DNA from 2 places in the Miniphocaeibacter halophilus genome. Region 2 is predicted to be linked to the other one. Evidence: riboswitches for the same ligand, from Rfam matches in the RefSeq annotation. Region 2 holds a riboswitch; the other holds the start of a gene.
The links. Region 2 has a riboswitch for FMN ahead of ribD (bifunctional diaminohydroxyphosphoribosylaminopyrimidine deaminase/5-amino-6-(5-phosphoribosylamino)uracil reductase RibD). Riboswitches for the same ligand answer to the same signal wherever they lie in the genome.
Positions count from the first base shown of each region.

Region 1 (3,417 bases), 210 kb from region 2:
TCTTTTACTCCGGCTAATTCCCTTATGGAATGCATTGAAAGTATAGGATTTCCGATATCTACTGAATTTATATTTAAATTTTGAGTAGTAATAGGACCAATAGTTGAGCCACCTAATATGTCTGAACGGTTTACAAAGTATTGAACTGGAATATTTACACTATTACATAATTGTGAAAAGATTGATGATGAAACTCCATCACTAGTATAATTCATTCTTGCGGACACCTTTATAACCGGACCTTTGTTAATTAAGGGTGAATTTGTAGGGTCGTTTTTCTCAATATAATTAGGATGTACTGAGTGAGCTTGGTCGGCAGAAATTAAAAATGATTTATCTAATGCAATTTCAAAATCTTCAAAACTACCACCACTTGTAGTAATAATTCTTTTTAAAGTATCTCTTAAAAAAGGGGAGCCTGCACCTTGTTTTGTTTGGGAACCTACTTCTTCGTTATCAGAAACCAGTACAAGTTTTGTAAACTCCGAATCTTCTGAATTTAATAAGGCCTCCATACTAGCGTGGGCCATTCCAAGATTATCGATTTTTCCAATTGTAAAGAATTCCTTATTATTACCAAGAAATTCACCCTTTTGTCTATCATATAGGAAAAGATCAAAATCTAATATATTATTTATATCCTCATTTATTTCTTTTGAAATAATATTTAAAAGGTAGTTTTCTTTTTCGAGTTCTTCGTTTATTAATCCAATAATTGGTAAAGTATCTTTTTGCTTATTATATTTATAACCGTTGTTTATTTCACGATTCATGTGAATAGCTAGGTTTGGTATAATAAGAAGATTTTTGTCTATATTAATATTTCTTATAGTTGGACTAAAAATATCCTTTGATTTTAATACAACTCTACCTGCTAAAGATAAGGGTCTGTCAAACCAAGTGCTTAATATAGGACCACCATAAACTTCTGTATTGAGTTTTACAAAATGGTTTTTTTCAAATATTTCAGGAGAAGGTTTAACTCTGAAAGTTGGTGAATCACTATGGGAACCAATTATTCTAAAATAATTGTCCTTTAAGTTATTTCCCATTTGAAAAGCTATAATTGCACTGTTATTATTTGAAACAAAATATTTTCCGTTTCTTTTTAAGTTCCATTTTTTATTTCTAGAAAGTTTTGTATAACCTTTCTCCATAAGAGATTTTTCAAAATTATCCACTACATGAAAAACTGATGGACTATTATCAATAAAGTTCATAAGTCTTTTTACAATTTCTATATTTTCCATATAACACCTCATTAATTTTTTAATCGTATTTATTATAACATTAATGAAATTTTTTATTTAAATATAAATATAAGAAGTTAAAAGGCAGGTATAATTTAGTGGACTTGAAGAAGATACAGTATAGTGCTATAATTAAATTATCTTCAGGGCGAGGTTAAATTCCTCACCGGCGGTAAAGTCCGCGAGCCGTAAGGGTTGAATTGGTGAAATTCCAATACCGACAGTATAGTCTGGATGAAAGAAGAAAGCTGAATAAATGCTAATTTGTATATCCAAATGCCCGGAAGTATTAAAGGGGCATTTTTTATGTCCTAAATATTTAGGAGGATATAATGAGAAAAAATAATAATTTATCTATAATGATAAAAGTAGCACTACTTGGAGCCATAGCTTCAATATTAATGTTGTTTGATTTTCCTTTGCCTTTTGCACCACCATTTATGAAAATAGATGTTTCAGAGGTGCCGGCAATTATTGCAGGATTTACATTTGGTCCTTTATGGGGATTTATAGTAATTGTTGTTAAACTTTTATTAAAATTTTTAACACAAGGAACTTTAACAGCAGGATTTGGTGAATTATCGAATTTAATAGTTTCATCTTCCCTAGTTGTTACGGCATCATTAATATACAAAAGAAAGAAAACATTTAAAAATGCGATTTTTTCACTAACAATAGGAATTATTTTAATGAGTGCATTAGCAACCTTAAGTAACTACTATGTAATATTTCCACTATATGGATTACCAATGGAGACCTTTGCGCCTTCAATGGAGAAAATTAATCCGTTAGTTAGTAATGTGCCAACTTTTATCTTATTTTCAATTGTACCTTTTAATATAATTAAAGGTGCTTTAAACGCTATGATTTTAGGAATATTGTATAAACCTTTATTACCTAGATTAGGTAAAAGTTATGGCAGTTAAAATTAAGTTTAAACCTTAATAATTTAATATTGCCAAAAAAAGAATTATGAAATATACTTTTAGAATCGTAGCAATACGATTCTTTTTTAATTAATAATATTCAATATAAGGATTGCTTGATTTAGCTATAAGTTTTATACTAGTATAATGAGGTGGATTATGTATAAATACATTTCAAAAAATGAAAAAGAAACAAATGAGTTTGCTAAAAAAATATCTAAAGCCTTAAAAAAAGGATATGTAATTTCCTTAAAAGGAGAAATGGGAGCAGGTAAAACTACTTTTACAAAAATGATAGCAGATTCATTAAATATAAAGGATAATGTAACAAGTCCTACTTTTTCCCTAGTTAATACTTACTATGGTAATATAGAACTAAATCATTTAGATTTATACAGATTAGAAGATGAATCGGAAGTGGAAACTATAGATATAGATAATTATTATTATCCTAGTGGGGTAACAATAGTAGAGTGGGCAGAAAGAGCCTTAAATTATTTACCAAGAGACTATATAGAAATTTCTATAAACAAACTAGGAGAAACAGAAAGAGAATTTGTTATTGAAGGTAAAAATAATAAAGAAAAAGAACTAATAGAAAGATTGAAGTAAAATGAAAATATTAAGTATTGACACTTCAACTATGATTTCAAGCTGTTCAGTTATGGAAGATGGAATTATAATTGGAGATTATAATATAAATCAAGAATTAACACATAGTGAAACATTAGTACCTATGATTAAAGATTTATTAAAAAATTTAAATATAAAAATAGAAGATATAGACCTATATGTTGTTGGGAAAGGGCCAGGTTCTTTTACAGGACTTAGAATTGGAATGACTGTAGGAAAGACTTTTGCTCAAATTTTCAATAAGGACATAATAGGTATTTCAACCTTAAAGGCCCTAGCTTCTCAAATTATAAGTGATAAAATAATAGTTCCAATTTTAGATGCTAGAGGAGGAAGGGTATATTATGGTGTTTATAAATACAGTAATAATGAAATAATTAATATAGAAGATGATAATTTAATTTATTTTGATGAACTTATGAATAAATTAAATGAAAAATATGATGAAATTATTTTTGTTGGCGATATTAATTCTGACTTTGAAATGGAAATAAAGGAAAATAATAAATTTTCAATAGCACCTGCATCTTTAAATAGTTGTATTGGCAGAAGTTTATGTTTTTTAGCTAACAAGGAAAAGAATGGGGTTTTAGAAGAAAGTTATTTAA
Region 1 covers NZ_CP066744.1:2,265,908-2,269,324, reverse strand. Annotated here, with positions in the region: gene JFY71_RS11340 (M18 family aminopeptidase) at 1-1,250, opposite strand, end outside; FMN riboswitch at 1,386-1,500, shown strand; gene JFY71_RS11335 (ECF transporter S component) at 1,583-2,176, shown strand; gene tsaE (tRNA (adenosine(37)-N6)-threonylcarbamoyltransferase complex ATPase subunit type 1 TsaE) at 2,336-2,788, shown strand; gene tsaB (tRNA (adenosine(37)-N6)-threonylcarbamoyltransferase complex dimerization subunit type 1 TsaB) at 2,790-3,417, shown strand, end outside.
Region 1: linked by a shared signal. The riboswitch ahead of JFY71_RS11335 (ECF transporter S component) and the one ahead of ribD (bifunctional diaminohydroxyphosphoribosylaminopyrimidine deaminase/5-amino-6-(5-phosphoribosylamino)uracil reductase RibD) in region 2 are both predicted to bind FMN.

Region 2 (3,417 bases):
TTAAACTTAAAGAATTTCCCTTACGGCTAATACTGTCAATTTCTCCTACTTCTTCAATAATTCCTGTAAACATTAAAATAAAACCTCACTTTCTAATAGAATATCCGAGCCAAAATATTTAACTGTTGGTGGAGACAACTTTATTGAATTAATTGGATCACTGACGCCGTCTCCTCTAATTGGTGAAATACCATGTAAGCCACCAAATAATTTGGGAGCAATATAAACCTGAAGGGATTTCACAATTCCCCCTTCTAAAGCCGACCAATTTAAAGTTCCTCCTCCTTCAAGTAAAATACTATCTATTTTCATTTCTCCCAGTTTTTTCATTAGTTGAGAAAGATTAATATGACCATCTTTCATATCTGTTACAAGAATTTCACAACCAAGGTTAATATATTCCCTTTGTTTCTTAAGGTCTCTATTACAGGTGGCAATAATTGTTCTTACCTTCCTTGCTGTCCTTACTATTTTTGAATCTAGTGAAAGAATTAAATTAGTATCACATATAATTCTTATTGGATTATAGAAACCCTCAAGTCTACAAGTCAGCATTGGATCGTCATTAACAACTGTATTAATACCAACCATAATGCCGGCATATTCCCCTCTGGTTTTGTGGACGTTTTCCCTTGCCTCATCGCCTGTAATCCACTTTGATTTATTGGTTTTTGTTGCAATTTTTCCATCCATAGTCATTGCATATTTCATAGTTACATAGGGAGTTTTAGTTTTAATATAATGAGAAAATATTTTTATTAATTCCTTGCACTCCTCTTCTAAAAATCCTACTTTTACATTTATTCCTTTAGCTTTAAGAATTCCAACTCCCTTTCCGGCAACAATTGGGTTTGGATCCAATGTTCCAACTACAACTTCTGAAATTCCACTTTTTATTATTGCTTCTGTACAAGGTGAATTTGTTCCTTGATGACAACAAGGCTCTAAGGTTACATACATTGTTGAACCACATAAGGATTTTTTAGAGGAATTTATTGCATTAACCTCTGCATGAGCCCTACCATACTCTTCATGGTATCCCCTTCCAATAACCTCCCCATCTTTTACAATTACTGCTCCTACTAATGGATTTGGATTTACTTTACCCCTACCTTTTTCTGCTAGTTCAATTGCCAAAGCCATAAACTTTTTTTCGTCCATTTCTCCTCCAATAATGTTTAAAATAAATTTATTACAACAAAAAACCCTGAACAAAATTGTTCAGGGCAAAATTTTAAAATAATTATTCTTGTTTTATTTTAGATTTATGTTTATATAATTATAAATCTATTTATTTTTATACCTAGAAAAAAATAAAGCTCTGAAATGAAACCATTTCAGAGCAAATCAACAATATATTACTATTATCTTCTCTCATCCAGACTTTACTGTCGGCTTTGGAATTTCACCAAATCATACCTTTCGGTGCGTGGGCTTTACCACCGGTAGGGATTTTCACCCTGCCCTGAAGATATATTCAATTAAATACATTGTAATTGTATATTCTTTATTTGTCAAATAATTAAAATCAACTTAAAATCTAACTTAGATTATAAAACCTTAGTAGCGCCATCTTCTCTGATTTTTAAAACATAGCAAGAACCTTTGCCAAAAACTTTCTCAATACTTTCTTTATATTCATTCACAAATTCATTATTGACAAAAATTTGTATTGTTCCTGCAAATCCACCACCATGAACTCTACAAACACCGTTAGTTCCTAATATTTTTTCAGATAATGCCAGTCCAACCGCAACTTCTTGTGATTTTATACTTCCACCTTTATATATATTTTGAAGATATTTAAAAGAGCTATCACCTGAATTTGATACAAGTTTTTCAATTTCTTCAAGATTATAATTTTCCAATGCAGCTACCATTTCTCCTACTCGTCTGTTTTCATTGAAGAAATGAATTGCTCTTAAAGTTGCCCTATCTCCACATTTTTCTAAAACAGTAGTAATATTTTTGAAAAACTCCTCTTCATTAACCATTCGTAAATAATCTTGATTAAATACATTTGCAACCTTTTTCATTTCACCGGAAATCATAGTGTATTCATTTGAAAGATCAGCATGGGAACCCTTAGTGTCAACAATACAAATACTTAAATTCAATTTTGAAAAATCTACATCTAGGTGTTCAACTAATGGATTATTAATATCCTTAAAATCTATAGTAATTAAATTTCCTATAGAACAAGCGCACTGATCCATTAACCCACTTGCCTTTCCAAAATATACAGTTTCAGCATACTGACCTACTTTTGCAATTTCAACAGGTGGAATAGTCATATTATTATACAAGCCTGACAGTATTGCTCCTATCATTACTTCAAAAGCTGCTGAAGATGACAAACCGGAACCTATTAATACATCACTGGTAAAATAGCCTTTAAATCCTCCGATTTTATATCCTAGGTCCTTTAATCTACTAGTAACCCCTCTGATTAAAGATTCTGAGGTCTCCTCTTCATTCTCCTTTTTATCTAAATCATCAATTCTTATTTCCTCAATAACTTGTTCATCACTTACAATATTAATATTTTCACTTTTACTAACTACTGCAATCATATCTAAATTTATTGCTGCTGCAACAACACGACCTAATTGATGATCTGTATGATTTCCCAGTACTTCTGTCCTTCCTGGAACACTGTATATTTCAACTTCTTCATTTCCATATAAGGACTCAAATTTTTCTAAAGCACCAATATATCTTTCCTTTTGCTCTTTGATTTTTTCTTCATCCTTATATAGTTTTAAAAAATCATTATTTAGTTTGTCATTTCTTATTAAATTTATAACTTCTTTTACTTTAAGCATATATTTCCTCTTCTCTTCTATTTAAATAGATTCTACAAATTCAATAAAAGCTTTACTTCCTGTTTCATCTAATTTGAAAACACCACAGTCATCTAAGGCTTTAACGAAAATTTTCGCTGTTTCTTCCTCAATAAATTCCTTTACATTGTTTTCATTAAAGTCCTTATTTTTCAAATCTTTATACCAGTCATAATGTTTTTCTAAAGATTCATGTTTATTTATATCTTCTTGCCCAAGTAAGCATTTACCTAATAACTCCAATTCGGTTTTTAAACGAGCCGGTAAAATAGCCAGTCCCATAACTTCAATTAAACCAATGTTCTCCTTCTTAATATGATGTAAGCTTTCATGAGGGTGGAATATTCCAAAAGGATAGTCTTCAGAAGTTCTATTATTTCTTAATGTTAAATAAATAATATACTTCCCATTTTCATAACGAACTATTGGAGTTATAGTATTATGTCTTACTTCATCTGTTTTATTTATAATATTTAAATCTATATTGGAATAATTTTTCCATTTCTCTAATATTTTTTCTGATAATTCTAATACTTCCTTCTTCTTATCTGAAGAAAGCCTAATAGTTGATAAA
Region 2 covers NZ_CP066744.1:81,644-85,060, forward strand. Annotated here, with positions in the region: gene JFY71_RS00415 (riboflavin synthase) at 1-73, opposite strand, end outside; gene ribD (bifunctional diaminohydroxyphosphoribosylaminopyrimidine deaminase/5-amino-6-(5-phosphoribosylamino)uracil reductase RibD) at 73-1,161, opposite strand; FMN riboswitch at 1,363-1,477, opposite strand; gene JFY71_RS00425 (galactokinase) at 1,551-2,825, opposite strand; gene JFY71_RS00430 (UDP-glucose--hexose-1-phosphate uridylyltransferase) at 2,847-3,417, opposite strand, start outside.